DNA from 2 places in the Exiguobacterium sp. KKBO11 genome. Region 2 is predicted to be linked to the other one. Evidence: a T-box and tRNA genes for the amino acid it is inferred to sense, from the RefSeq annotation. Region 2 holds a T-box; the other holds one or more tRNA genes.

Region 1 (15,886 bases), 430 kb from region 2:
ATTGTTTTCTAGATCGTCCGACCTTCGATAACAGACTCGAGCTACCAAAGAAGAGTAAGAGTACTACTAATCCTTGCCAACCGAATCCGAATGAGACACCACTACCGACGAGCAGGGTCATGATAGCACCACTTGTCGTCAATAAACGAAAAGATCGTCCGGTCCAAGCAAGCAATAGACAAAACAAAATGGTCGCGCTCAACATCGGATGACCTCTAATTCAGTGACGATCAAGTCAACGGGGATATCAAAGGCTTCCACTTCGAAATCTGGAAGAAGTTGTTCAGAAAAGGCAATCGATACTTTACATCCTGTATATGGCACGAGTGCACGATCGTAATAGCCTCCTCCCCATCCTAAACGATAGCCGTCCCGACGATAGGCGCGACCTGGAACGAGGCAAAGCTCTGCTTGATCAAGTGAGGCGCGACGCGCTGAAGCGATCGGTTCAGCAATCCCCATCTGATTTGCTTGCAGTTGATCTTCTGGTCCATGTTCATAAAAGACCATCTCGTCTCCGACTACTTTTGGTATCAAGACCGTCTTGCCCTCTTGCCACGCTTGTTCAATCAGCATTCTTGTATCACATTCATTTCGAAAAGCTAACGTGATCGCGACACAGGTCGCTTGTTGCCATTCGGGTAGTAACAAGACATGTTCGTGAATCAATCGTTCCTTTTCCGCACGGTTCTCCATCACATCTAGTCGTTCTTTGATCAGACGGCGTACTTCTTGTTTGTTCATAGTTGTCTTCCTTTCCACAAAAAAAGCCATCACACGAAGTGACGGCTTCCATCTCAATTATTTCACTTCACGGTGAAGTGTGTGCTTACGGAGACGTGGGTTGTATTTCTTCAACTCAAGACGCTCTGGGTTGTTACGCTTGTTCTTTTTAGTGATATAAGTACGGTCACCAGTTTCAGTGCAAGCTAATGTGATTTTAACGCGCATGGGATTCCCTCCTATCTAGCTCTCGATGTATCAAGTGATTTTGCTTTACATAAGGTTAAGCATACTCAAGTATCGTACCAAGAAAGGAAAGGAATTGCAACTGTTCATCCGTTCTTTTTCGGATTCGTCACGTGTTGATATGGTTTTTCAAGGTTCTCTTCAAAACGCAGCGGCTTCTTTTCGACGTGATACTCTTGTTCCACCCCATGACGTGACTCTTCTCGTTCTAGATAAACGACCGCTGATTGGCGCAACGCATCTCCTTCAAGTCGTTTTAAGGCAACGACCAGACCGCCTGAACGATCAGGTGAACGCTCACTTTCGACATCGTAGACGTTACTGACGAGTGGCAATTCTTTGATCTTAGCGATGGCTTGGGCAGCTGATGCAGTCTCCATGTTGAAGTTGTGGATGACTGCGAAATCAACGATCTTACTCAAGGCTTGCGCTTGACGTAAGAAGGCTAAGTTTAGTGCCGCCAATTGGTTATAGGTCTGAACGAGCGGTAGACCCGTCACTTGCACTCCGTAAACGTGAACACCTTCTTCAAATCGATACGCTTCCGGATGTTCCGTAACGACATAGACATTCTCACCAGCAGCAGCGAGCCGTCGAGCGAGCTCCGAAGCTGGCCGGTCTGACGCATCATATTGTCGGACGAACAATAAGATGGCGTCTGTATTCCAAGATTTCTCACGCTTCACTGCCACATAGTAATCATGTGCTGTCAAAAAGACATCTGGTTCAATATCTGAATCTTGAAGAAAAGGATATTCGCGATATCGATCATCCAACCATTCCACCGTCAGCTCCTCAGCATCCAGTCGACGCTCGGTTTCTTCAAAACGTAAGATGTGCTCACGGAAACGATTCGCAGCATATTGCGCTGTCGTCTGTCCATCGAGGATGAACGGCCAGTCGCTCGAGACAGCGAGGAGATATTCTCGAATGAGTTGACGCTTCGCTTTGACAGTCAACGTATCTTGATGACGATTTCGAGCTACGACACCTGCTAGTCTCTTCTCAAGCTGATGGAGATGACGAATCATCCAGTCATTGCGTTCGTTGATCCAGACTTCCGCGTAGCCTTTTCGTCCCCATGTTCCCATCGCGACGTGTGCCGTGTCGATGTCTTGGAAGTGACGCTCGAGGAAGATTGCCGGTGAAATCGACTCAATTCCTTGATCTTCTAAACGTTCCATCGCTTTACCGAGGAAGTCGGGACCTTCAAACCACCAGTGACCGAACAATTCGGCATCAAATGGTGCAGTGACAAGGAACGGTGGGAAGTCTTGTCCTTGATGCGCATCTAAATGTTCACCGAGTGCTTGTGCGAAGTCTGCTGCGTGCTCACTTGTCCGTTGCCATGCCCAATCACGGACGTAATAGTCTTTTTGATCCGTTTCTCCTGTTACGCGATGCAATTTCAATCCTGTATCATAACGTAAGCCCTCTGGGTGCATGAACTCAGCGATTTGATCCCACTCTCGATCGTACGCAAGGTCACGATAAAACTCGCGGTAATCCGGATGACCCGGGTATCCGATGACAGAGCTCCAAATCTTCCCGGAAATGATTTGATCACGCGGGAACAGTGCCACACCGTGCGGCGAATAGACAGGTGCTCCGATTCCGTGTTTCGGTGACGGATCCGCGTTTAAGATTGAATGTTCGTCAACGAATGTATAACGAATGCCCTCTTCATACAAAATACGATCAAGTCCGGGCGTATACGCACACTCTGGCATCCAAAGACCAGATGGACGGAATCCATAATGACGTTCGAAACAGTTCAATCCCGTCTGAATTTCAGAACGTGCCGCTTGTTCGGACAACATGTGCGGACTGAATCCGTGCGTCGCCGTACACGTAATCAAATCGAGATAACCTTGCTCCTTATAATGACGGAATGCGCGGTTCAAATCTTTTTCCCAGTGAAGGAACGTATTCAATAAATCTTGATAGCGGTCTTGATAGAATAGAAGTGCATCTCGTTCCTTTTGAGCAAGCTCTCGCTCTAGTTCCTGGCGAATCAAACGTAACGTATCCTCGATATGCTCGATATACCGTTCTTGAATCAATGGGTCGGCAAGCATCTCGATGACGGGTGGTGAAATGCTGACCGTCCAGCCGAGCGGACGTGATAAGCGATCGACCTCCCACAATAATGGGATGTAGGTTTCTGAAATCGCTTCATACATCCACCGTTCTTCTAGACGATGTGCCTCTTCATGACGGATATATGGTAAATGTGCATGTAAGACGAGTGAAAAATATCCTTTTCGCATAGCTTCTCTTCCTTTCCCTCTCTCTAATTCCATTACCGGACGCGATCGAAATAGGAATAAGGACGTAATACCTCGACCCATTCCGGTTGTTCGACCTCTCCGTATTGCCAATGATGCACGACTTCCGCGAACCGTCCATCCGTGACTGGTTCGTCACGTGGCGTTTCGACTGGTTTTGAACGTAGTACTGGAACAAAGTCCCCGTCGATCGTTTGAATGCCCCATTCGATGATGTATGTAGTATTCGGGGCGACTGGTCGAACGAACCAAGCATTCGTCATTTCTGGTAGCTCGAATTGATACGTCCGATTTGCCTGTCCTTGTTCATATTCAACAAGCGTGACATCAATAATGCGTAATTCTTTACGGAACGAATCAAACGTCGTGTGATAGTGCGTCTCTAGCAACTGTTTCGACAGTTCAGATAATTCCCAGTAGACGTACAACGCTGTCGGTGACTGAACGATGGCGTGGAGGATGTCATCCTCGTAATGTGTCGCCATTCCAAACGCGTCACGTTCTAGCGAAGGTACCACTTGCACAGACGGTACGACGTCTAATACCGGTGCAGTCGACTTTTTCGTCTGCTTGACCGTTTTTGATTTTACTTTCGGCGCTGCTACAGAAGGTTGTTCTGTTAACGATTTACGATATTTAGTCCAAGCATATTTGATTTTTCCTTCAGTCGTATCCAATTGAGCTGCGATTTGTTTTGTTGTCAGCCCTTGTTCCTTCATTTTAATGATTTGCTCAAGCATTCCCAATCACCTCTCTGTCATTATTCACTTCTTTCCTATTCTACAAACGTGTTTCGAATCCCTTTACAAAAAAAGTAGGCAGAGGAAATTCCTCCTGCCTACTTGATTCATCCGTTTAAATCATAATGTTTTCCTTTTTCGAGATAGATCAGATGCTCCCCGACGTTCGTCAAGTGATCACCCATCCGCTCGATGTAGCGGCAAATGTTCGTGAATTGCATGACTTCATCGACGACGATCGGCTGAAGTGACATATGACGCATGTACTGGCGAAGTGCCTTATATGTCGTCTCATCAATGACGTTATCGAGATCAGACAAGGCTTTTGCTTTCTCGACATCTCCGTCACGATAGGCGACGATCGCAGTTTCCGTCATATCCAGTAATGTCTCGAATGCTTCCTTCAACAAAGAGATATCGATGACATACGGGAATGTTTCGACACGAAGAACCGCTTTTGAGATATTCCCCGCGTAATCTGCAATCCGTTCGAGATCCGAAGAAATTTTCATCGCGGTGATGATTCGTCGTAAATCTGTCGCAACGGGTTGTTGCTTCGCGATTAATAAAATCGCATCATCGTTGATTTCAAGTTCAAGATCATCGAGTTCATTATCGTTTTCGATGACGCCACGCGCGATGTCTTGATCATATTTTTCGAGTGCTTCTGCCGTTGTTGCGATCTGTTGCATCGTCTTACGAGCCAGTAAAAAGACCTTTTGATCGAGTATTGCAAGATTTTCTCCAAAAATCGTACGGTTCGCTGCCATTCGTCTCGTCTCCCCTTCTTATCCGAATCGTCCTGAAATGTAATCTTCCGTCCGTTTGTCACTCGGATTTCCAAAGATCCGGTCTGTTTGATCGAACTCGACGACTTCACCATTCAAGAAGAACGCTGTTTTGTCCGAAACACGTGCAGCCTGTTGCATGTTGTGTGTCACGATGATGATCGAGTAGTCTGATTTCAACTCTTGGACAAGTTCTTCTACTTTTAATGTAGAAATCGGGTCAAGTGCCGATGTCGGCTCATCCATCAAGATGACATCTGGCTCGATTGCAAGACAACGCGCGATACAAAGACGTTGTTGCTGCCCACCAGAAAGACCATAGGCATTTTCGTTCAAACGATCTTTGACTTCATCCCAGATCGCCGCGCGGCGTAAACTGCGTTCGACGATCTCGTCGAGGATTTTTTTGTTTTTGACACCGTGGACACGGGGACCATAAGCGATGTTGTCATAAATTGATTTTGGGAATGGGTTCGGTTGCTGGAAGACCATTCCGACCGATGTCCGTAATTCTTCGACACCGTATTCTTTATCGAAGATATTACGTCCGTGATACTCGATAGCACCATTCGTCCGTACGATCGGAACGAGCTCGACCATTCGATTCAATGTTTTGATGAATGTCGATTTCCCGCAGCCAGACGGTCCAATGATTGCCGTGACTTCATTTTTCTTAATGTCGAGATTGACATCTTTCAACGCATGATCGTCACCGTACCATAAGTTTAAGTCTTTGACGTTATAGACGCTCTCGCGTGCTGCTACTGGTTGGTTCATACGCTCTGTCCCTTCTGTAACGACTGATTTCGTATTCAGCTTCGTATCCATCATCTGTCTTCCTCCTTAAAAGAAATCCCTTCTATCTATCTCGTTCGATTAGTAGCGTTTTGAGAATCGGTTCCGAATCCAGATTGCAAGTGAATTCATCGTCAAGAGGATGACCATTAAGACGATGATTCCTGCCGCTGCAAGTCCTTGGAAGTCCGCTTGTGGACGACTTGTCCAGTTGTAGATTTGAATCGGTAATGCTGTGAACTCTGAGAAAATACTTTCTGGCGCACGAGCAATGAAAATCGCAGCTCCGACCATGATGAGTGGTGCTGTCTCACCAATCGCTCGAGATACAGCCAAGATGATCCCAGTGATGACACCCGGTAGTGACGCCGGAAGAACGACTTTGAACGTCGTTTGCCATTTCGAAGCACCGAGTGCAAGTGATGCATGACGCATCGCTTGTGGAACGGCACGGATTGCCTCTTGAGACGAGACGATGACGACCGGAAGACTCATCAACGCGAGTGTCAATGCTCCTGCAATCAATGTTGAACCGAAGCCCATGTTACGTACGAAGAACGTCAAACCAAGTAAACCGAAGACGATTGACGGAACACCAGCAAGGTTTGAGATGTTGACTTCGATGAATGAAGTCATCCGACTCTTCTTCGCGTACTCTTCTAGATAAATCGCTGCCCCGACACCAATGATGAAAATCATCGGGATGATGAGGAGCATCAAGAAGATGGAGCCCATTAACGCCGGATAAATCCCGGCACGTTCCGAACGGCGTGATGGTGCATTTTGTAGAAACTCAAGTGATAACCATGATGCACCGTCACGGATGACGCCGAACAAGAGAATACCTAAGACGACGAGACCGAAGAACAGTCCAGCAAGGAAAATGACTTTTGTGACGTTGTTGACGACGAGTCGCTGGCTAATGGATTTCTTCACCGCGACCGGATCAATGAATTTCTCTGAGACAGGTTGCTTTTCTGGTAAGGCCATCTTAGTACTCCTCTCTGAAGCGGCGTGTGATCCAGTTCGCAAGTAAGTTCATCACTAATGTGAAGACGAACAAGAGTGTACCAACCGCATAGATACTGTAATATTCGACAGTTCCAAATCCAGCATCACCTAAGGCGACCTGAACGATATACGCTGTCATCGTTTGGACTGGCTCGAGTGGATCGATCGCAGCTGTCGGATTCGAACCACCAGCGATCGTTACGATCATCGTCTCACCGATTGCCCGTGACATACCGAGTACGATCGATGCAATGATCCCTGATAAGGCAGCTGGAACGACGACTTTCAATGCAACTTCAAGACGTGTCGAACCGAGTGCAAGCGCACCATCGCGAATTTTTTTCGGAACGGAGCTCATCGCATCCTCAGAAATCGAAGCGATCATCGGAATGATCATGATCCCGACGACGATCCCCGGACTGAGCGCATTGTAAATTTGAATACCTGGAATCAATTTTACGAGTAATGGTGTAACGAACGTCAACGCGAAGAATCCGAAGACGATTGTTGGAACACCTGCTAACACTTCAAGAATTGGTTTTAAGATACGGCGTGCGCGGTCTGACGCGTACTCACTTAAATAAATCGCTGATGTGAGACCGATCGGCACGGCAACTAGCATCGCAATCACGGTAATCTCAAGCGTACCGACGACAAGTGGCCAAATTCCATACTCTGGTTGTGAGTTGAGTGGATACCAGCTCGTACTGCCGAAGAATTCCTTGAACGGAACGACTTCGAAGAAGTGTTCTGTTTCAATGACTAACGTGAGAATGATGCCGATGGTCGTAACGACCGAGACGAACGCACAAAGGAATAAAACGATCGGCATGACGCGTTCCATGACGTTTTTCATACTATATTTTTGCTGTCGGTTCTGTTGAATCAGCTCGCGAACCGATTTATTTTGTGTTGAACTCATCCTTCTTCACTCCCTACTCCTTCTTGACATGAGAACGGGACCCAACCGGTACAGACTTCCCCGGTTGGGCCATCCTCATGACTCGATGATTTATTTCATTGCGTCTTCAATTGCTTTTGCGTTTTCATCGTAACGATCTTGCGGCATTTTGATGTATCCGACTTCTTCAGCAAGATCACCAGCGTTTTCGTTCGTGAACTGAACGAAATCAGCGACTTGTTTTTTGTCTTTCATTGATTTGTTATTGATGTACGTGTAGATTTCACGTGACAGTGGATAAGAAAGATCTTTGATCGTTTCTGGTGTTGGATCGACTGCATCTTTTCCTTCCGCAGCAAGTGGTACTTCCTTCAACTTATCTTTGTTCTCTGCGTAGTACGCATATCCGAAGTATCCGATTGCGCCTTTCGTTCCTTCAACACCTTTGACGAGAACGTTATCGTCTTCTGATAATTGAACATCTTTACGCATATCTTTTTTCTCAAGTACTTCCTCAGAGAAGAAGTCGAATGTTCCTGAGTCTTTACCTGGGCTGAAGAATTTCAATGGTTCAGCCGGATAAGAAGAATCGACATCTTTCCAAGTCTTGATGTTCGGATCGAGCCAGATTTTCTCGAGTTGCTCCATTGAGAGTTCTTTTACCCATGTATTTTCTTTGCTGACTGCGACAGTCAAACCGTCATATGCGAGTGCCATTTTTGTGAATTCAATGTTGTTCTTTTTCGCTTCAGCTGCTTCTTCTTCTTTAATTTCACGCGACGCGTTCGAAAGATCTGTTTCACCAACGACGAAGCGTTTGAATCCGCCACCTGTACCAGAGACACCGACTGTGACATCTACGTCAGGTTGTTCCATCGAATATTCTTCACCGACAGCTTCCATGATCGGGAAGACAGTAGAAGAACCGTCGATTGCGATTTTTCCTTTTAAATCAGATGAACTAGCAGAACCGCCTTTATCGTTACCACATGCTGCCCCCACTACTGCGATTGATGCTACCGTTGTGATGAGTGCTGTTTTTTTCATCCAAGACATGATTAATTTTCCTCCTCGAAAGTATGTCGCTGACGATGCTACGACTTTTTATCCGTTTTCCTTACAAGACTTATACTACGGATGAACTATTAAAACGAAATGAATCCAACGTAAAAGAATTGTAAAGGCGTGTTTTTTAGTGTTTACAATTCGAAATCCATTAGAAAAAAAGGTCAATGCAAACAAAAAAACGAGAGTGATTGCTCACTCTCGCTTAGTTTCTAGTTAATTTGGCTTAGTTTGCCACGGGATATCTTTGACATTAAAGTACGCTTTGACAAGATCGTGACCGATTTTCGAGTTGACGGTTTCTTGTTCCATATAAGGAAGGAACACGGCCCATGCCATCTCTGGATTATCGTACGGCGCCCAACCAACGAGGTTCGAGTTCAATGAACGAACCGGTTGACCACTTCCGTCACGCAAGGCGATTCCATCGTCACCATAGACACTGACCTGCGCTGTACCTGTTTTCGCAGCTGCATCAATACCGGTTTGCGCGATGACTTTCGCTGTACCACGCTCTCCCTTGACGACACGATGCAATCCTTCTCGGACATGATCAATGTTATCTTGACTGACTTCAATCCGATTCAGGTAATTCGTCTTGAAGCTATAATCAACTTGTTTCGTTCCTTTTTCAATCGAATTCGACGCGAGAACTTCTTTTAAGAAATGCGGCTGAACACGATAGCCACCGTTGGCAAGTGTTGAAATATACTGTGCGACTTGTAGCGGTGTAAACGCATCATACTGTCCGATGACTCGGTCCATGAGTAACGTGACACGGTCAGGTGTCCCTTGAACCCCTTTTGCTTCATAAGGCAAATCGATTCCTGTCGTCACACCTAGTCCGAATTGACTGTAATAGTTTTGCATGATTGCCGCTGCGGCATCAACGCTCGCACCCGCAATCCCGTTGCTCGGATACTTCGCCATCCGCATCGCAATGTTGAACATATACACGTTTGATGAACGCTCAAGTGCTGTCAAATCCGTGATTGCTCCCATGTTGACGTACGATGCTTTTTTCGTACCCCCGATTGTGATCGGCGCATCATTGATGACTTCGTTTTGACGAATGACACCTTCCTCGAGTCCCATCGCAACCGTTGCGCCTTTGATCGTCGAACCGATTTGAAGCGACGTCAACACGTTATTGATTGCGACATCCGAGAACTTACCGGTTGCTGGATCCAACTTTTGACCAGACATCGCAAGAATCTCACCAGTCTGTGGGTTCATGACGACGGCGTAACCTTCTTTTAGATAACGACTCCCCATGCCACGACCCATTTTAATGGCTTGTTGCATGATTTGGTCGACTTGTTTATTGTATTCCGCATCCACGGTCAGAACGAGATCTTTACCGGACTCACCTTCCTCACGTTTTGGATCACCGACCGGCTCCCCATTGAACGTCTCATACACATCGTACGCGGGTTTCCCGCGCAGAAGATCTTCATACTGTTGTTCAAGGAATGATGTTCCGACACGGTCATTCAAGCTGTAACCTTTTGCTTTGAACTCCGCTTGTTGTTCTGCTGGAATCTTCGAATACTTCCCGAAGATGTTCCGAAGTGTTCCTTCATATGGATAAGAACGCTCGTAGAACGGTTCCACCGATACACCTTTTAAATCTTCTAGATTTTCATCGATGATCGCCATCTCTTTTGCGGAAGCACCGAGTTTGACGAGTTGTGGATCAAGTGCGTATCCGACTTCCATGTTGTGTTTGATCGCAATGACTTCCATCGTTTGGTCGTCATAATCGATATCGTCTTTCGTAATCGCATCTAATCGGATTTGATCCTGTTCTGCGATTGATAGTTTACTTTGTGCTTCTGCTGAAGGATATTTCTGTTTGACGGCTTCTTGATAACGACGATCGGACTCTTCCGTGTTCGTCGCAATCCAGAAGTCCTTAATATCACGTTCTGTGACTTTCCAATCTTTTTTAGGTAGATCAATGATTGCCGCAAGACGCTGTGCAATCTCAATGCGTTCATCGACTTTCGTCGTTTGTGCGCGACGGTAGACGATGGAGTATTTAGAAATCGTATCAACCAAAAGACGACCATCCCGGTCATAAATCTTTCCGCGTGGCACTTCATATTTTGATGCGATCATTTCTGTTTTTTGAACTTCCCGCGAAATTTTCTCACCATTGACGATTTGCACAACTCCTAAACGGAAAATCAAAATCGCAAACAATAAAAAAACGACGAAGAACATTAAATTCAGACGAAGCGGCAGATGATTACGCCGTCTTCCTCGTACGGTGATTCGTTTAGCCATGGCGTACTCCCCTATCGTTCAAAAGTCATCTTGTTTCATTATATAGAAGGAAACTTTCCATAACAACCTATCCCATCATTTTCCGCATTAAAAAAAGCGTATCGTTCACAATTGAACGATACGCTCGTTTTCATATTACTTCGCGTCAGCGTAAAGCTTCGCTACGTGATCCCAATCAACGACGTTGAAGAACGCATTGATGTAATCAGGACGACGGTTTTGATAGTTGAGATAGTATGCATGTTCCCAAACATCAAGACCGAGGATTGGTGTTTTGCCTTCCATGACTGGTGTATCTTGGTTTGGTGTCGAAACGACTGCCAATTTTCCACCGTCAACGATTAACCAAGCCCAACCTGAACCAAAACGAGTTGTTGCTGCTTTCGCGAATGCATCTTTGAATGCATCGAATGATCCGAATGCTTCGTCGATTGCTGTCGCGAGTTCCCCTGTTGGAGCAGCACCGTCGTTCTTCTTCAACAGTTTCCAGAAGAATGAGTGGTTCCAGTGACCGCCACCGTTGTTACGGACTGCAGTTTGAATGTTTGCTGGGAGAGCATCCAAGTTTTGAAGAAGTTCTTCAAGTGACTTTCCTTCATGTTCTGTACCCTCAAGCGCCGCATTCACGTTCGTGACATACGTGTTGTGGTGTTTCGTGTGGTGAATCTCCATCGTACGAGCATCGATATGTGGCTCAAGCGCATCATAAGCGTAGCCGAGTTCTGGTAATTCAAATTTTGACATGTTCATGTCCCCCTTTGTGCTATTTTCGAAAACTTCAATACCCTTTAAGACTAGCAAAAGAACCTGTGTTGACGCAAGTCAAGACCCTCGGATTTACTCGACTTCTCGCGGAGCAAAAACTGAGACACCACCACCTGGAACCGGGAAGACACCAAATCCTTCATCGTCGATCACGACAGGGTGATCTTGATGGTTCGTATAGTCGAACCATTCTTGTCCCGCACGCTCAACACCTACGAACATCCGTTTTTCACACATATCGGCATTCGACAATAAGACCGCGCAGCCGGAGTTCTCGATTTCTTCAACACCTCGACGAACCCAACCGACACAATGAGGATCATCGAGATAATCTTCTTGCTCACCATACGCTTTGTGATACCGTGCATAGAGTAAAGCATCAATCATTTCTTTTTTTCCTTCTACCGGATGTGGTCCTTGCACTCCATAATAGTCACCGTAGAAGACACACGGGTAACCGTCTTTACGAAGTAAAATCGCCGCGTAAGCGTGTTGTTTGAACCAGTCATCCACCCACGACTCAAGTGATTCCCCCGGTTGAGAATCGTGATTGTCGACGAACGTGACGGCATTCGTCGGGTGTGATTCGACAAGGGTATCCGCAAACAACGTCGTCATATCAAAGTCCTGTCCCTGCTTCGAAGCTTCATGGAACTTGTAATGAAGCGGAACATCGAACAAATCGATCGTATAGTCGACGCTATCAAGGAAATGACGACAATCATCGAGATCTGATTTCCAGAACTCACCGACCATATAGAAGTCACCTTCACTTTTTTCAATCATCGATTTTGCGAATTCATGAACGAATTCATAATTGATATGTTTGATGGCGTCGAGTCGGAAACCTTGGCAATCAATTGTTTCTTGGAACCAATGTCCCCAGCGGATCATTTCTTCGCGGACTTCCGGATGATTATAATCGATGTTCGCGAACATCAAATAGTCATAGTTGCCGAATTCATCATCGACTTGATCATTCCAATCTTTATTTTTACCGGAAATTTTAAAGACACCCGTCTTTTCTTCACGGGCATCAAAATCCGTTCCATTGAAAAATTCATGTGTCCAGATGAAATCTGAATATTTTCCGTTACGTCCTGGGAATGTAAACTTCGTCCAGGCTTCGATTTCAAACTCTTCTGAAATTTCTTTCGAACGATCTTCCGGATGGACTTCGACGACATTGATCGTCTCAAGTTCATCAGCTGCTGCTTTATGGTTCATGACGACATCAGCGTAAACAGCGATATCGTTCTCACGAGCAACCTGGATTGCTTCGACGAGTTCATCTTTCGTACCGTATTTCGTACGGACCGTTCCTTTTTGATCAAATTCGCCTAAATCATAGACGTCATAGATGCCATATCCTGTATCCTCATCTGATTGACCTTTTGACGCCGGTGGAATCCACACGGACGTGATGCCGGCAGCACGTAATTCAGGCGCCCGCTCTTTCAAGCGTTGCCAGTGCTTCCCATCATTCTCTACATGCCACTCAAAAAACTGCATCATCGTATGGTTACGTTCCATCTCTCTTCGCTCTCCCTTAGTTACTATAGTATGAATATTATTACAATATCTTTACTATTCCCCGGGGGAACAAAAATAAACGCTTCCCGTTTTTCAACGAGAAGCGTTCTACTGAATGGACCCTGCAGGGCTCGAACCTGCGACCGGACGGTTATGAGCCGTCAGCTCTAACCAGCTGAGCTAAGGGTCCTTAAGTAATAGTAGCGGCGGAGGGAGTCGAACCCACGACCTCACGGGTATGAACCGTACGCTCTAGCCAGCTGAGCTACACCGCCATGATGTATGTTTCTTACTCTTACTAGATTACGAGATGTGGCGAAACTTGTCAATATGCTATTTCAAAAAAATAAACAGCTGATTTCATATTTTTGAAATCAGCTGTTATAAGAAAATCGTATTTCACTTAGTTCGTTAAAGCCGTCCGCTGTTCAAGGACGAGATCCGTGATGTTGACAGCGTGATCGCCAATTCGTTCGAGGTTCGACAAGAGATCGACGAAAATCATTCCTGCTTGTCCCGTACATTCGCCAGCGTTAACACGAAGGACATGATGCTTCCGGAATGAACGTTCGAGTGCATCAAGTTTGCCTTCGAGTTCCAGAACCTTACGAGCTCGTGTGACATCATCCTCTTCGACAGCGCGAACAGCACAATCGACGATTTCTTGCGTTAAGGCGTACATGTCATCAAGCTCTTGCTTCGCAGCTGATGTGAACTGAATTCGGTTGACGATTTGGAAATCGACCAATTCAACGATGTTTTCGACGTGGTCACCGATTCGTTCAAAATCATTGACGGCATGCATCAATAACGAATGATCATTTGATTCTCGTTCTGATAAATCATGTGCCGCTACTTTGACAAGGTAATTCGTGACTTCTGTGTTCAAGTGGTTGATTGCATATTCAATCTGCTCTGATTCTGAAACATCTTTCTTATCATGCGATTGCGTGTAACGGTGCGCTTTTGCAAGGGCGTCTTTCGAGAATTCTCCCATTCGCAATACTTCGAGTTTTGCATGATTTAATGCAAGTGCCGAAGATTGGTTCAAGATGTTCTGATCGAGATGACGCGGTTTCGAATCAATCGTCGTATCCGTACCCGGTACGATTTTTTGTACAAGCCATGCGATTTGTGCGATGAACCAACATTGAATCAACGTATTGACGACGTTGAATGTTCCGTGTGCAAAGGCAATTTGCATTTTCGGACCTAAATCAAGCGTTCCTGTGATCCACGTAATGAAGCTTGAGAAAATTGGTAATGCAATCAGGAACAATACTGTTCCGATGATGTTGAAAATGACGTGTGCTGCTGCTGTACGTCTTGCTGCAATCGACGCACCAAGTGCTGCAAGTACTGCTGTGATCGTCGTTCCGATGTTATCGCCGAACAAGACCGGAAGTGCCGCTTTGATATCGATCATGCCGCCAGCGTACAACTCTTGTAAGATGCCGATCGTTGCTGACGACGACTGGACAAGAACAGTAAAGATCGTTCCGACGAATACACCAAGCAATGGGTTATCCGACATCGATACCGTCAACTCACGGAACCAGACACTTGACTCGAGTGGAGCCATTCCGTCGCCCATCAATGTCAAACCATAGAACAATGCACCGAAGCCGAAGAAAATCTGTCCGATGTATTGAATCCGTTCTTTTTTAAAGAAGAAAATCAAGAAGGCTCCGAGCGCAATTGCCGGAAGCGCAGCTTCCTTGACGTTAAAGCCAATGATGAAGGCGGTAATCGTTGTTCCGATGTTTGCCCCCATGACGACTCCGATCGCTTGTCGTAAATTCATCAGACCCGCACTAACGAGTCCGACGACGATGACGGTCGTTCCTGACGAAGACTGAATCAGGACGGTTACGACGATACCCGCTAGGATACCTAGTAGTGGATTTGTCGTATATTTATCGAGGATATAACGTAATCGGTCTCCGGCTGTTTTTTGGAGCCCATCTCCCATATACTTAATACCGAATAGGAAAATCCCGAGTCCACCGATGAAGGTGAAAATCATTTCCTGCAAATCATAGTTCATCTTGCCAGCTCCTTTATTTCATGTGGATTGATGTGTTTGTAAAGTTTATTTTCTCAACTCCCCCATTATGTAAAGGTCTGTTGAACTTGTAAATAGTTTTTGAGACATCCGTTTGTTAAGGTTTTATTAATCTGTACCATCACACATAAACCCTTTATCACCAATCAAAATTAAACAATTAAAATCTGTTATAAAACAGTAGAAAGAGTGATTCACTTGTCATTTTTACGTCAACTAATTAATTACTTACAAACTTCCTTAATTCCAAATTATCCGTTTTTGCGCCTTCGTTTGGCAGATGTTTCCCTTTATTTTTGTGGATTAGCTTGGATTTCATTTTGGACGACGGTCATTGATTCCTTCTTTTTACAAAAAAACATCCCGATCGTCGTCTGGTTCATCCTTCATTTCATCTTTATCGCAATCGCTGTATTACTTTACGTATTGTTTATGGCGTATCTAACGAAGGGGTTTGTCCGATTGTTACTTCCCCGTCCGTGGGCGTATCGCCACACGTTTCCTTACACGGTCGCAACAAATCTCTGGTCTTTCCCACTCGGTATGCTTCTATACCAACTCGATTACCCTCGCTTCGGAATCGGGATACTCGTAATCGGACACTTCGTCTACACATTAGTACCATTATGGATTGCCCGTTCCTCAAAGCCACGCGCTTCACGTAAACCTCAATGAGT
Region 2 (15,886 bases):
ACCTCGTCCGGTACTGTTATTTCACCCGCTGTCCGTAGCAAGAGCAACGTCCGCGCGACATCCGCGATCGGTGGACCCATCGTCGCATCATGCCAATCAATGACGACGAACGTGTCATCTGATGTCACGAGAATGTTCTGGAAATGGAAGTCCCCGTGGAGCAATCCTTGCTGTTGCGGAATGTGAAGCGTCTTTAACAATCGTTCCGCCTTCAAGCGTAACGCAGGTGATAGATGACGCATTTTTTGATAGGTGACATCGTGCCATCCAGGTGCTACACGCGATTGATGCTGATGAATCCGTTGATGTAATGTCGCGAAGGCATTAAGAAAATCCGTTATTCGGGAGGGATCAAACAACTCTAACATTTCGTTGCCGTCGACCCGCTGCATCTCAATGAACGGCGAATCTTCTAATGCAACAGCATATACGTTTGGCGTCGGGATGGTCGTTCGTTCTAGTTCTTCGAGCATACGAAATTCCTGTATGATTCGTTGTTTTTCAATCGATTCATGGAAGTATTTGCGTACTCGTTCGTCAGAGATTGTCATCACGGTTGCGGTAGAACCTTTATTTACGTTAGTCATCGCCATATTTCTCCCATCACTTATTTCGTTAGGTCGTTTCTCAAATCATCCAGCCAATCCTTCTAATAAACGCATCACTTTTCCATCTTTTATCGTCTTCTTGATGCTTCAGGCTGAAACGCGTCCCAGTGCAACAAAAAATCTTGAATGAACAGTTCATTCAAGATTTTTGTTTTACCCTTTGCTTCAAATGGAGACGTGATGCGCTGTCTGTTGTTTTTGAACAAACTCCATCAAGATCGGTCGTTCCGGTGGATTGAGTTTTTCTGGTAGCTGATCGATAGCGAAAAAGCGTAATTCCGCGACTTCTGACGGATCCCGAACGATTTCACCCGTATAAGCCGTACACAGAAATGCTGAGATGACATTATAGACTTCATCCCCGTGCGGATACTTATAGTAAAACGCATCACCCGAATAGACGTTCAATAATTCGAGGTGCTCTGCTTCAAGACCGGTCTCTTCCCTTAATTCTCGTTTTGCCGTCTCTACGAGCGTTTCCCCGATCTCAAGCGCTCCACCAGCGAGTCCCCAGCATCCGTTATCTTGCCGAAGTTGTAATAAGACTTCTTGTTTATCGTTGACGACGATGACACACGCTCCTGCCATGACGAGCGGTCGTGTGCCGACGAGTTTGCGTAATTCTGTGATGTATCCCATGTCATTCAGTCCTTTTCCATTTAAATCACTCTCGTTCGGACGCGCATCCGTTTGAGCCCCGTCAATAGGAGACACAACAAGATGATGCCCGAAACGAACAGTACGTACGTGTGAATCGTAAAGAGGGAACGGAAATCGATTACGGCAACATTCTGCTGCACCTCAATCCAACTACTTAGTGTGATTCCACTGATTGCAAGTAAGATGAGTACGCCGACCTGTCGACGTGTCAGCGAGACATACGTCAAAACACGCATGCCTTCACGGATCACGAATGGTAGGAGAACGAGGAGTGCTGCGACCGGTAAGATGACCGGGTCACCGCCTTGCTGAATCGGCATCGACCGGGTCAAATAGCCAAACAGAAAAAAGAAACCACATACGAACAACAATAATCCGAACGCGATACTCGCATTCACCGCTTTGTTCATCTTACTTCCCTCACTTTTTAGAATAATGAATTATGAAGACACGGTACTTTGATGCCATATACCCGCTGCGTCAAGCCGGACCCGATGTCTGCCGTCGAGTTCCATCTCGATCGGACTGATCTTCGCCGTCTTCGGTGAGAACAACCATGTCCGACCTTCTGGGACGAGCAAGATATGCGTTCCATCTGCGACCGGTCCGAGGAAGTTGAGTGACGCGCCGTTGAGCGGACGTTCCCGTCGCTCGAGAACGCCGATCTCCGCTAGCTGCTCACCGACTTCAAGCACATCTTTCACCGTCAGACTCATCTCACCAATCCCGAGGATATCGGATACATCAAACGTCAGTTCCGCTTTAGATGGATTGATTTGATGCCGCGCAATCAGCTCCAAGACATTTTCATCTGGATCATAAAAATAGCAGGAATGCGAGTCCGTGAAGTCAAAATAAATCTCGTCCTGTCCATCTTCGATCAAGAGTGGTGTCCGTTCTACGAGCCACGCTTTACCTTGTTGGAAGACGTTTTCCGGAATGTTGAACGCCATATGGTACTGCGTATCAACATCGTCCGTCTGTTGATATGTCAGCTGATCGGTACCGATTTGCATCGTAAACGAATCGTTCGTTTCCGAGACGAGCGGAAATCCGATCTGGTTTATGTAAAAAGCCTTCATCGCCGGTAGATGGCGTGTCACAAGAATGGTTTTTGAAATATTCAAGCTGATGACCTTCCTTCATTTGCAGTAAAATTTATCAAAAAGCGATATGCTTTATTTTACCACTAATGGTAAAATCATGACGAATGGAAAGTCTGATTTTTCAGATATATTTATGCCTGAGAGGATGTTTTGATGAAATTATTAATCGCCCAACCGAAACGCGAGACCGGGCTCGAGCAATTCGAACGTGAAATCGCCGCTTATCCTGAAGTCGACCTGATTGTCTACCCGGAAGGCTATTGTACGGTCGCAGAACTCGAACGCGTGCAACATCTTGCCAAGCAGTTCGAAACAGCAATCGTCCTCGGTTACAAAGATGATGTGAATCTCGATCGCGCTGTCATCATCGATGCGACCGGAACGATTCTCCTTGATCGCGCAAAAACACCAGAAGCTGGACCACTTTATACACCATCAACAGCAAACGACGGGTCGTTCCGCTATGGATACGTCCTCTGTCGCGAAATCTTCTTAGGAAACGACGGACTACGCGAGGAATCTGGACTTGATCTCATCTTCAACCCGATTGGCGTCGGCATGTTCAGCGAGGAACAGTACGTTGAGTGGTCCGGTGAAGCGCGCATCATCAGTCAGGCGCAACGAGCACTCATGATCGGAACGAGTCATGCCGATGGTTCGTACCGCAACTGTGGTTTTTCGATTCCGATTGCCTTCATCTATGACGAGACGGGCGAGCCGTTGCTGTTGTCTCATAACGATACCCGGACACGTCTGTTTGATACGGACACGCGTCACGTCGAAGTAGTCGGTACACCCTCTTTATCGTAAACGAACACACGCTTCTTCTGACTGGAAGAAGCGTGCCATTCCTTCAGGAGGTGCTCTTATGTCTCAAACAGGTCGTGCGTCATTCTTTTGGAAACGATACTTCTATGTCTTCTTTCCTTTGTTCATCTTCGGGGTCAGTCACGAATCGTACTTGGTCGATAATCCGTTAGCTAACCTTGAGGACATCGGTGAGTTCGTCTTCTTCTTTTGTCTTTATTTGTTTAACTTTGCCGTCCTTGCCGCTCTATTAACGAATCTGTGGTGGTTCTTCCTTCCGACAAAACCCGCTCATGCCGAAACCGATTTTTGATAAGAAACAAGTGTCGCCCGTTCGTTGAGCGGTTGACTGACACCGGTCAATCGATAGCCCATCTTCTCATAGAAATAACAGTTACGTGTCTCTTCACGAATCGTCCGCAGTTCCCATGTCGTTGCAGTCGGATAAGCTGCTTCAACGAGCTGTAATGCGCGTTGGGCGATCCCTTCACCTTGACGGGCTGGATCTAAGAACATCGGACTGATCGCGTAGCGACTCGGTGCTTTCGCAACGACACAAATCCCGCCGACGACGACATCGTCGACGATGATTTGATGAAACGTACTACTTGGATGCGTGATCCGGTGAATGACACGATCGATCGATTCGTTCGCCGGATTCGTTGCAAAATCCTGATACCGCTCGAGCGTCTCTGAAAACGCCTCGAGTTGAAGCGTGTGAAGCTTCGGAGCGTCTGTAAGAGACGCTATCTTTAATTGAATATCCACTGAACCTCTTCCTCTCTTACCGAAACCATTCCCAAAATTGCGTGCCTTGCGTGACGATCAAGTAGTCGAGCCATCGCTCGAAGCCAAACTGCATTGCGTCTTCTTCCCATTCCTCGAAATTAAGAAATTCCCCACTCCAGATCCGATTTCCTGCCGGGCTTGACATAAGAACGTCTGATAGTCGTCTGCCGTCCACGCAGGTAACAGCGCGAGCTGTTCGTCCGTCGCTTCTCGGTTAAAGATGAAACGTTCTCGGGCTACTTCCCCTTCTTCTTTTTGGACCTGTAACAAACCGTCGACGAGTCGACCTTTTAATGCTTCTAATGCAATCATGATCTTCTCCTTAACAATATTCTTTCGTTGGTGCGAACGAGACACCGACATCGTGTCCGCCTAGCTGGACATCCCCTGCTCCTTGTAGCGGTTCAGTTCGAACGGAGGATAAGGCAAGGTGTTTAAATAACAAAGGCTCAAACGTCTCGACAATCGGTTGGAACGTCGCATCGACAGACAAGACGAGATCGATTCGTGCGTCCCGCGATAATGCTTGTGCCTTTCGTTCCGACTGGATATAGCGAACGAGCTCTCGCATCCAGCGTTCCTGCTCCAGTGTTTCCGTGATTCGTGTATCGAGCGTCACGGTGAGTCCACCACTCGTCGCAGCAGCAAAACCCGTCTTGACGATTGGTTCGACGATGACGTCCGCTTGACGCACCTCGACTTCATCGCCTGATGCGGTCTGATAGATCAATCTTCCGGTCTCGAGCAAGTCTGAAGTCTTCTGTGCAGACAATTGTTGTAGCCATTGATGGATCGCGTTCGCTTGCTGTGCGAATTTCGCTCCGGCTGCGCGGAAGTTCAATTTAAGACGGAACCGTGTCGTCGCTTGCGTCGTCGGAACGATTTGGACGTCTTTTACATTCAGTTCCTCTTGGATGATTGCCGTATAGTCCGACCACGAAAAGGTTTCACTCGATTGGACGCCTAAGCTAGCAAGCGGTTGTTTAACTTTTAAAGCGTGCGTATTACGAACTTGTCGTCCTAACTCGACGACAGACACGACTTGCATCATCTCGTATTCCAGATCAGGTCTGAGCATCGATGGATCGGCAACCGGATAATCCGCTACATGTACGCTCATTCCTGTTAATCGCTGATAGACATCATCAGCAAGGTACGGCGTGAACGGAGCGAGTAGTCGTGCCGTCGTCGAAAGTGCGAAGTGGAGCGTCGTGTACGCGGCTTGTTTCTCTTCCGACCAGTCAGCTTGCCAGAAACGTTCCCGCGAACGGCGGATGTACCAGTTACTGATCTCATCGACGAGTTGCGCAAGACTCCGTGCTGCTTGAGTCAATTGATAATCGTCCATCGCATCCGTCACGTCTTGCGTCGTCTGATGGACACGCGAGAGCAACCATTCGTCGAGACGCGTCCGTTTTTGCGGACGTGAGCCATCAAATCCGTCCAGTTCTGCATACGTCAGATAAAACTGGACGGCATGATCCAGTGTATCGACTAGTTTTGATTTTGCTTCTTGGACGATCCGCTCAGCAAACCGTTTCGCACTCCACGGACTGCTGTCGACGAGTAGCGCCCAGCGTAAGCTATCAGCACCATATGCTTCGATTAACGCCACCGGGTCGAGGGCATTTCCACGACTCTTCGACATCTTCTGCCCGTTCTCATCGAGGACGTGCCCGAGTGCGAGGACACGCTTATAGGCAGGCTGTCCCGTGAAAAGTGTCGAGATCGCTTGCAAGCTGTAGAACCAGCCCCGCGTCTGATCGATGCCTTCGATGACGACATCGGCTGGATAGCGGTTAAGCGTCTGCGTCCGTGACGGATAATGCTGTTGCGCGAACGGCATCGCTCCGCTATCAAACCAGACATCGATGACTTCTGGTGTCCGGTGCATCACTCCCTGACACGTCGGACACGAGACCGATAACGCATCAACGTATGGTTTATGCAACTCGACGGATTCCGTCGATGTCGTCGTCCGGTGCAACAAGTCAGCCTTGTTTTTTGGAACGAACGTCGTGTCACACGCTTCACACTCCCAGACGTTCAGTGGTGTACCCCAGTAGCGATTACGACTGATGTTCCAGTCGACGAGTTGCTCGAGGAACTTTCCGAACCGCCCTTCCTTGACGTGATCGGGGTACCACGTCACAGAAGCATTGTTCGCAAGGAGTTGTTCCTTGACGGCCGTCGTCTCGATGAACCAGTTGTCTTGTGCGTAATAGAGCAGTGGCGAGTCACATCGCCAACAATGCGGATAACTGTGCGTATAGCGTTTTTTCGCAAACAAGCGTCCCCGTTCAGCGAGCAGCTGGATGATCGCGACGTCTGACTCTTTGACGAATCGACCAACGAGTGGTGGAACGGCGTCCGTGTAACACCCAGCAGCATCGACGACATTAACGAATGACAGTCCGTTTTCCCGGATGACCCGGTAATCCTCTTCCCCATACGCTGGAGCAAGATGGACAAGTCCGGTTCCACTCGTCGCTTGGACAAAGGACGCCCCGACGACCGTGTGACCATTCTCCGGCGTCACGAAATCAAACGGTGGTTCATAACGCAAGCCAACGAGTTCCGCACCGAGCTGTTCGGATACGACCTCGACGGATTCTGAGAACAGTTCAGCGACTAACGCTTTTGCGACAATGAATCGCTCTCCTTCAAACGCTACCGTGACGTACGTCAATTCCGGATGAACCGCCACCGCGACGTTTGCCGGTAACGTCCAAGGTGTCGTCGTCCACGCAAGCAGAAATGTCTGCTCCATGTCGACGATCGGAAGTTTGACCGTCGCCGATAAGTCCGTTACGTCCTGATAACCTTGCGCGACTTCATGGGAACTGAGTGACGTCTGACAGCTCGGACAATACGGTGATACACGATGTCCTTTCGTCAACCAGCCTTTGTCATGGATCGTCCCAAGGATATGCCAGACGCTCTCGATATACTCGTCCTCCATCGTCACGTAAGGATCATCCATGTCGACCCAGTAGCCGAGTTTTTCCGTGAAGGCACGCCACTGTGTTTCATAGGAGAAGACACTTTCCTTACAGCGTGCGATGAATGCTTCGACACCATAGTCTTCGATCGCTTGTTTGCCGGAGATGCCGAGTTGTTTCTCGACCCCGAGTTCGACCGGTAGTCCATGTGTATCCCAGCCGGCTTTTCGTTCGACCCGGAATCCTTGCATCGTCTTATAGCGGGCGACGGTATCCTTGACGGTTCGTCCGAGTGCATGACCGACGTGGGGGTAAGCCGTTCGCGGTCGGCGGTCCTTCGTAGAATACGAAATCCGCTTCCGTGCGTTGCTCGATCGATCGTGCGAAGACCTGATCTTGTTTCCATCTGTTTCGAACACGCGCTTCGCGTTGTTGTACGGTTTCTGCTTGGTTTTGTGACGTCATCTCTTGTTCGCTCCTTTGTCGGTAACTAAGAGAATACAAAAAAGTCCGCCCCCTTTGACAGGGACGGACTTCACCGCGATACCACCCATATTCCGTCGAGAATGGTTATTCTCGACAGCACTTAGTTGCACACTATCATGTGCATTCCATGTAACGGTGGACACCCGGTCACGCTTACTGAATGGTTCAGCGTGACTTCTCAGAGAGGATCTTCATGATTGATCTGGCTACCGGTTCTCAGCAATCCCGGTTTTCTGTAAGGCAGAGGGACAATCATTACTCTTTCTCGTCAACGAAATGATATGCTCTTGTTGTGGAGAATCTTACCATATGACTTAAAGACTGCACAACATCTTTTTACATTTTCTTGCAAAGGAGTTTTTTGAATGTTACATACTTTCCCAACGCTTAAAACAGACCGTCTCGTCTTACGCGAAGTGTTACCCGAAGATGCTACGAGTGTCCTCGCCTATTTATCAGACGAACAAGTCGTCAAACAGATGGGACTCGACGCCTTTCAATCGGAAACAGACGCGCTCGAAGAGATTGATTGGTACGCTTCGATTCGTCGCGATGGCACGGGCATCCGGTTCGGGATCACGTTACAAGAAGACGATGTCATCATCGGCAGTTGCGGTTTCTTGAATCAGTCGGCACGCCATCAGCGGGCAGAACTCGGGTTTGAGTTGAATCCTGCCTATCAGGGACAGGGCATCGCGAAAGAAGCAGCGCTTGCAGTGATCACATATGGTTTTGAGGAGCTCTCTTTAAATCGTATCGAAGCACTTGTCTTACCAGCAAACACCGCTTCGCAACGATTGCTCGAACGGCTTGGTTTTCAGCGTGAAGGGTTGCTTCGTCAATATGAGAAAACACGTGGTCAGTTTGACGATCTGTATATGTACTCGATTTTGCAGAGTGATTGGTCTGTCTAAAATCTCACTTTTGGTTCTTCGACTCTAGCTCTTTGATCCGTCGGTAGACTTCTTCTACTTCTGTTTGCGCAAACCAGGCATCGGGATGCTTTTCAAACATCAACAAATTGATATACCATTCGATGTTATCAGGATCTAATTCGACTGCTTTTTTTGCATGGAATAAAGCGATTACGCAAGCTCCCTCGAGATGGCAAAGTGGATGTAACATCAATGAAGACGTCAAATCATGTATCTCGCTCGATTCATGGTGTTGGAGTAAATAATTCATAAAGGCATATATCGTGAGATGAAACGTATCAAACCCTGCACTAAGAATCATGTTGGATTGCTCTTCTTTTGTTAACTCTAAAAATAGTTTTGCTGCTTTCTCGAAATCCATCTCGGCAATATGTTTTCTTAATCGGTACTCTAATTCCGTCGCGGTGATTCCCTCCTTCCATAAAAAATCGCTGTTAATTGGCACTTGCACTATTACACGAGTCGTCTCTCCCAGTAATGTATCTAACATCCGTTGCAGAAGATCGACTGCCATTCCTTTTCATCGATAGGATCGTGCCTTTAGGAATTTAATGATCGGCAACAGTGTCAGTCCGATCGCGAACAAGACAATCAATAACAGATTCGTTGATCCATGTAAAAAGTAATCGAGACAAATAAATCCAAAAATCAGGACGATCAGAATTTTGTAGCTAACGAGCCCACTCTCCGTCGTAATCTTTTCTCCAAGTTCATCATTCGGTGTCGGTCGACTGTCTTCTCCTGAACGCGCCCACGTAAAATACGAGAAGAACATGATCAACAAAATCGCCAATTGAACAATCGAGAAGAACGTTACGTTGTTTTCGATGATCATACTAATGATGGTAAGACTCGCCACTATCACGAGCGTCACTAAAAATAAAACCGTTTTTTTCTTAGACATCCCATTCCTCCTGTTCTGAAATGAACAGATGATCGACTTGTGTCTGCAAGACTTTGGCGATATTAAACGCTAATTGTAAAGTCGGATCATACTTGTTGTTTTCAATCGCATTGATCGTCTGCCGACTGACCTGACAACGGTCAGCCAGTTCTTGTTGCGATAATTTTGCCGCTAGACGTCGCTCCTTGATGTGGTTTCTCACGTTCATACCTCCACGACGTGTCAAATTCTTTTTACATCTCTACTGTAATGAACTTCCATCCTCATGTCAAAAACATTTGACATGAGGATCATTAAAAAAACACGTTCTGATGCTCAGAACGTGTCGTATATGATAGCTCAACCTCGTGGTGGAAATGGATCGTGTCCGTAGGAATCTTTTTCGCGAATCTGCCCTTCTTTGTTATGAATGACAAGCTCTGTCTTCTGTTTTTTCGCAATCCGACGCCCTTCTGCAATCGCTTCTTTCTGTGTAGCAAATCGCTTTGTTGCTCGAGTCGCACCAGCAGCTTTCACTTGATAGCCACCTTTAGGATGTGGCGTGACATGTTGCTCTCGTTTCATCCAACTCCTCCTCTCATTTGTGTCAACTAGATACGTTCACGTCACATTGGTGGCTATCCTGATGTCCCTGTTTCAACAGTATCTTCGATTGACAACGTAGACATGTCATCAATCGGAAGGTAGCCTTTTTCGTGCTGACCGCGTGTCTTCTTAATTCATTCTCATATACATGTCTTGCCTTGATTCGATGGTCGACTTCACTTTCCATCTCAATCCCTCTTCCCTCAACTTATATTTTTTTCTAACTATTATGTGCCCTGAATCATTCTTGATAAATCCTTTTTTTAGAAAAAAACGGTTTTTCTTACGACCCTTTATAAAAAAATCGTTAAAAGGTCCTGTTTAATATGTATTTTAACGACCGATAAATGAATTACAGACAGAAAATATGAGTTGAAAGGACGGTTGCATGTGAAAAACACAACCAAGAACCATTCCATCCGAACACGTCTTTTAGTAATGATCAGTTTGATTTTGATTGCCTTTTTTGTTTTTAGTAGTCTGGCTTTATATTTCAATACGAAACAAACGGCAGTCTCAACACTGAAAGCGACTGCTGAAAAAGATGCCTTACGCATCAGCAAAACATTCGACACAGTGGCTTATAGCGAATTCCTACAATCGCCTGTCGCGTCCGAGCAGTATGAAACCCTACGGAATCAACTTGATACCTTACGTAAACAAAACGGACTCTTGTATACATACACAGCACGCATCGACCAAAACAAGGTCCGTTTGCTGATTGACGGTCTTCCGAAGAAAGATGCCGCAAAGATTAATGAACCGGCGAGTGGCGCAAAAGTCGCTGATATGAAGGACGTATTAAATGGTGGAACACACGCGACGGACATCATTGATGATCCTGTATATGGACAGTATATGAGTGTCTACGTTCCGTTAAAGGATGCGTCTGGTCAAATCATCGGAATTCTTGGCGTCGACATCGCTGCGAAGGAAATCGATGCCCTCACAACAGAAATATTAAAACAAAATGCACCGATTTTCATTGGACTTTTACTTCTTCTGTTAACGATCACACTCGTCTTGCTCTACATCGTACTCGGTCGAAAATTACGTCCGCTCGAGACGTTACAGAAAGTCGCTGCCTTGATTGCCGAGGGACGACTGGATCAGGCAAAACAGACGTTGACCGATTTGACGATTGCTTCGAGAGACGAAATCTATGCGTTTGCGATCTCGATTCGTGATATGAACGAGATGTTACGGACGATGATCGTTGATATCAAACAGACAGCCACTCTCGTCTCGACGACGAGTCAATCGATTGATCAAAGTACATCAGAAGTACTCGACGGTTCCGAACAAATCGCTCATACGATGTCGGAAATCGCGACCGGAACAGAAAGTCAGACGCAAGTCACGCTTTCGTTGAATGACGAGATGAATCGGTTCGCAGCATTGATCGAGACGACGAATCAGTCTGGTGTCGAAATTCAAGGAACGACGGAGCAGATGGCAACACTGACACGAGTCGGACGGGATCAAATGTCCGCTTCTGTCGAACAGATGCGCCACATTCATCAGCACGTCACGCAGTCTGCTGAACAGATTGATTTACTGAAACAGCAATCATCGGATATCCAAACGCTCGTCGGTATCATCCGCGGTATCTCCGAACAGACGAATCTACTCGCCCTTAATGCCGCGATTGAAGCGGCACGAGCTGGTGAACAAGGAAAAGGATTCGCTGTCGTCGCGACCGAGGTCAAGAATCTCTCAAGCCACGTCGCTAGCAGTGTCAGTGAGATCGCAACAATCGTCACGTCGATTGAAGCCAGTGCGCAGCAGATGCAACATAGCTTCAAGACGACGGTCGAAGCAACTGCAGCCGGTGAACAGATCGTTCTCGATACAGATACGACGTTCGAACGGTTGACGGATCAAGTCACGCACGTCTCGTCAGCAACACAGCAGATGACGCAACAGATGGAAGACGTCTTGCAGGCAGAACGGTTCATTCGTAATGCCTTGACGGAAATTGCTGCTGTCGCAGAAGAGCACACGGCAAGTAACGAGGAAGTTGCCGCTGCGTCTGAACAAATGATCGCGACGATCACGACGCTACATACGCTCGTCGGCGATTTAAACGCACGAACGGAACACTTAGAACAAGAAGCCCGTCGCTTCGAGATTTAATCTTTCATTTGTTCTTTTCTAGTTCTCACTCTATACTGGTGTGAACTTACATATGAAGGAGTCGAATCAGATGTCCCATTATGATGTCATCATCGTCGGTGCCGGATCCATGGGGATGGCAGCAGGCTACTATCTCTCACGAACCGATCAAAACATCTTACTATTAGACGCTCACAATCCACCGCATGATCAAGCGAGCCATCACGGGGAGACTCGGATCATTCGCCATGCGTACGGAGAAGGTGAAGCTTATGTGCCACTGGCGTTAGCCGCGCAACGCTTATGGTACGAGTTGGAACAAATCAGCGGCCGAAGTCTATTCCTGAACACGGGAGTCTTAAACGCTGGTCACCGTTCGTCCCGTTCGATGCAAACGATCATCAGGAGTGCAGCGCAATACGATTTGCCGCTCGAGGTCCTGACGGCTGAGGAAGTTAGAACCCGCTGGTCCGGCTTAACGATGCCCAACGACTATATCGGCTGTTTTGAACCGACGTCTGGTGTATTGAAGTGCGAGGATTGTATTGAAGCGTATCGCGATCTTGCAATCGCGAACGATGTCGACATCCGGACGAATGCGAAAGTAACGACGCTTACCGCCCACACTCATGGTGTGGACGTAACCGTCGGAACAGACACCTACTCAGCTGACGCGTTAATCGTCGCAGCCGGTGCCTGGTCTGGTCCGTTGCTCGAACAAACTGGACTCTCCTTACCGCTGCGCCCTATCCGTAAGACGTTCGCCTGGTTCGAAGCAGCGGAAGAGGTATTCAATGACGCGGTGTTCCCGGCCTTCGCCTTTGATACACCCGCCGGTTATTATTACGGTTTTCCAAGTATCGCTCAAGCCGGTCTGAAAATCGGACGCCACGACGGCGGCATCCCGGTTGATCCAAATCAATCACGCCGTCCTTTCGGTCAAGAGACGGGTGATCTGGCTGATTTACGACAATTCACGAATACGTTCATGCCCTCAATCGATACTTTAGCTCACGGCAAACCGTGTCTCTATACGATGACGCCAGACGAAGATTTCATCATCGATTTGCATCCGGACTATCCGCATATCGCGATCGCCGCCGGCTTCTCCGGTCACGGATTCAAGTTCAGCAGCTTAGTCGGAAAAGTACTCAGTGAATTGATCATGGAACGATCGACGACCGAACCGATCGGACCGTTCGCGATTAAGCGATTTAAACAATTGAACACATGAAACGATAAAGACCGGCAACGAAAATGCGTTGTCGGTCTTCTGTATCAACGGTATGATGTCACACCGATTCATTCGATTCTTGCTGATTTTTTGCAGCTAGCTTTTCACGCTGTTTTTTCTCATCTTCAGTCCACCAGCCGTGGATCAGTAATACGAGTCCAAGGATCAATGCACTCATCGGGAAATATGTTAAGTAATACTCACCAAGGTTTTCTCCTAGAAATTCTGGAGATAATTCAATATACGCTCGGAACATCTGAACGATGAAGAATAAGAAAAAACTTGTAATGAGTGCATATGTACTGTAGCGATAACTTGTATTTTTCATATGAAGGCTCCTTTCTAAAACATACTCTAATGTAAATCATTCAAGGAATACATCAAATTCCCTCTTTTTACATTATCATTTTTAAGAATGTTTCCAAAAGCATGATAAGATAGTTTTAGAATCGATTGAACGAAGGAGTGAAACACGTCGTGAACTTTAACTTATTCAAAAATCATGTCCGGTTTAAGATTGCACTCGAATTGATTGATCGCGAAGACGGCTTATCAATCATGCAACTGAATCAACGTTTAACGGATGTACCGCAGTCTACTTTGTACCGGCAAGTTAATGCGATGATGGACGATCAGTTGTTGAAAATCGTCGCCGTCCAGCGCGTCGGAAAAGTCGAGGAAAAAATCTATGCCTTGAACACGAGCGGTTATCAAATCAGCGAAGCAGACTGGAACAGTGCGACGTACGATGAAAAAGTGAACTTCGTCTCGTTCTACTTCATGTATGTCTTGCAGCAGTACCAGTCGTACTTCGAACAGACCGTTCAAACGCATGGTCAGGACCACTCGACGTTCTCGATCGCGAAATTGCACCTGACAGATGATACCTTCAATGATTTTCAACAGGACATGCGGACACTGCTCGAAAAATATCATCACCTAGAGACAGAAGACCAGGCAACTGAACGGACCGTCTCACTCGTCATCTTGCCCTAAACACGCTCCGTTTCTAGAATTGTATTTTCACCAAACTGAAACGAGACAACATTGCGAGGGAGAGAAAATAGACCCCATGAAACGGATCAAAGAAAATCTTGATGCAATTGTGCTGGATACGTTGAACGTAAAAGCAGAACAGATTCTAAAGATTGGTGAAGGAGCTTGGCACACTGTATATAAGTTAAAGAGAGTAGATGATCAAGACCTTGTGATTCGCATAAAAAAGAATGAAGCTTATGGGGAGTTGCAACAGATTGATAAACAAGAGCTGACTACAGAGTATGAGTCTACGAAAGCTTACTATTTACATGCCAATACAAGTGACCAAAATGTCTGTCCTGACTTTTATCAGTATTTTATTGAAGATGACACAGTATTTACAGTAGAAACGTTCATGGGTCGTGGAACAGATTTATTGTTACTCGATCAGAATAAAGCCCATTCTTACGGTACGAAATTAGGACAAATTTTTCATCGTATACACAACCAGAAAACCTCTATTGTTGGTTTCGGGGAACTGCACTGGCAAGGGGAAACTTTACAAGGTAGTGATTTAAGAAACGAGGATGAATTATGGCTGGAAGAAAATGAACACGTCTTAACCGCCTTAAATGCTCTCATTCACTCTAATCTTTGCTTTGATAAAGAAAAAGTCAGTCAGCATATTCATGCTTTAATTGAAAATAGACGAACTCAGGTTCAAAAGATCTCGCTCGTGAATCAAGATGTAACACCAGAAAATTTAATTTTAAGTGATAAACACATTGCAATCATTGACCCGTTTCCAAGATTGGACTTTGATTTGAAATATGCAGCTTACTTTGTTTTTTGTTACAATTTTTTGTTACCAGCCTTCTCAAATGCTCCACGATACATAAATCAAGCATATCAAGAAAAAAGTTATGTTCTTAACAAAATAGCTGATGGATTCATAAGCGGATATTGCTCTAACGTGGTTGGAGACGAACTCACCACTCAAACTCGACGGATACTGGATGATTATACATTATGGGTATTGCAAGAAGCTTATGAGCACTACGACATTCTAAATCATCCTCATCTCAATCTTAAAACAACGCAACAGATGGGGAATCGAGAAATGATAACTGTTCGGTTACATCTATGTCTCGAAGAATTAGAAAAACGGTGTACGGAATCAGAGTAGAGGCTGACGCAAACTCTAGTCTCGACAAAGATAAAAAGAATGACGCTTTACACGCCACTCCTACAGGAAAAGCGCATTTTTGCGCTGTCAGAGACAAACAAGACCCGCTTTCCTGCTTGAATGAAGCAGGAAAACTGGCTTGTGTCTCGCCTGAGGAAAGGGCGTGAGAAAGCGAATCATTCTTTTTTTGAGTCAACTTCTTTATGTATCCCACTTAGTTTCGTCATACGGAAACGAGAGATGACGTATCCAGTGACTCACTTTCGATCACGATCGCTGTTAAACCCGTATCCGTCTTCGTTTCGTGCCATTCTCCTTGTTTCCAAAACACGGCTTCCCCACACTGAACATTTATGTAGTCATCCGTTTCCCCTCTTACAAAGCCCTCACCCTCTACAATTAATAGAAGTTGCGGCACGACAGCCTGGTGATAACCGACCACGCCATCCTTCTCTAAATGGATGCATCCGATGTGCGTCACTTTTTCCGTCTGCATGATCCGTGACATCACAAAGTTCGAATCAAATTTCGTGATCTTCTTACCAACCTCT

What was found. A T-box is a leader RNA that pairs with one kind of tRNA and senses whether it is charged. The one in region 2 lies ahead of ileS (isoleucine--tRNA ligase), so its partner is inferred to be a tRNA-Ile.
Region 1: it encodes a tRNA-Ile, which carries the amino acid that the T-box ahead of ileS (isoleucine--tRNA ligase) is inferred to sense. The anticodon was not compared.

What each region holds. Positions count from the first base shown of each region.
Region 1 is NZ_LUCU01000022.1:558,445-574,330, forward strand. Features, by position in the region: gene AYO36_RS09910 (DUF92 domain-containing protein) at 1-205, opposite strand, end outside; gene AYO36_RS09915 (5-formyltetrahydrofolate cyclo-ligase) at 199-744, opposite strand; gene rpmG (50S ribosomal protein L33) at 802-951, opposite strand; gene AYO36_RS09925 (1,4-alpha-glucan branching protein domain-containing protein) at 1,056-3,239, opposite strand; gene AYO36_RS09930 (DUF4912 domain-containing protein) at 3,272-3,997, opposite strand; gene phoU (phosphate signaling complex protein PhoU) at 4,105-4,767, opposite strand; gene pstB (phosphate ABC transporter ATP-binding protein PstB) at 4,786-5,562, opposite strand; gene pstA (phosphate ABC transporter permease PstA) at 5,662-6,570, opposite strand; gene pstC (phosphate ABC transporter permease subunit PstC) at 6,572-7,513, opposite strand; gene AYO36_RS09955 (PstS family phosphate ABC transporter substrate-binding protein) at 7,604-8,548, opposite strand; gene AYO36_RS09960 (peptidoglycan D,D-transpeptidase FtsI family protein) at 8,774-10,846, opposite strand; gene AYO36_RS09965 (superoxide dismutase) at 10,982-11,590, opposite strand; gene AYO36_RS09970 (alpha-amylase) at 11,684-13,144, opposite strand; tRNA gene AYO36_RS09975 (tRNA-Ile) at 13,261-13,334, opposite strand; tRNA gene AYO36_RS09980 (tRNA-Met) at 13,346-13,419, opposite strand; gene AYO36_RS09985 (Na/Pi cotransporter family protein) at 13,548-15,191, opposite strand; gene AYO36_RS09990 (hypothetical protein) at 15,399-15,884, shown strand.
Region 2 is NZ_LUCU01000022.1:130,258-146,143, forward strand. Features, by position in the region: gene AYO36_RS07690 (phosphotransferase family protein) at 1-587, opposite strand, end outside; gene AYO36_RS07695 (NUDIX hydrolase) at 774-1,247, opposite strand; gene AYO36_RS07700 (hypothetical protein) at 1,268-1,678, opposite strand; gene AYO36_RS07705 (hypothetical protein) at 1,709-2,395, opposite strand; gene AYO36_RS07710 (carbon-nitrogen hydrolase family protein) at 2,528-3,184, shown strand; gene AYO36_RS07715 (hypothetical protein) at 3,243-3,494, shown strand; gene AYO36_RS07720 (GNAT family N-acetyltransferase) at 3,473-3,949, opposite strand; gene AYO36_RS07725 (hypothetical protein) at 4,007-4,282, opposite strand; partial or broken gene ileS (isoleucine--tRNA ligase) at 4,293-7,377, opposite strand; T-box leader at 7,434-7,679, opposite strand; gene AYO36_RS07735 (GNAT family N-acetyltransferase) at 7,764-8,312, shown strand; gene AYO36_RS07740 (hypothetical protein) at 8,317-8,847, opposite strand; gene AYO36_RS07745 (hypothetical protein) at 8,854-9,237, opposite strand; gene AYO36_RS07750 (helix-turn-helix transcriptional regulator) at 9,230-9,445, opposite strand; gene AYO36_RS07755 (DUF2188 domain-containing protein) at 9,577-9,801, opposite strand; gene AYO36_RS07760 (methyl-accepting chemotaxis protein) at 10,213-11,958, shown strand; gene solA (N-methyl-L-tryptophan oxidase) at 12,029-13,171, shown strand; gene AYO36_RS07770 (hypothetical protein) at 13,230-13,499, opposite strand; gene AYO36_RS07775 (helix-turn-helix domain-containing protein) at 13,649-14,167, shown strand; gene AYO36_RS07780 (hypothetical protein) at 14,244-15,335, shown strand; gene AYO36_RS07785 (hypothetical protein) at 15,559-15,886, opposite strand, start outside.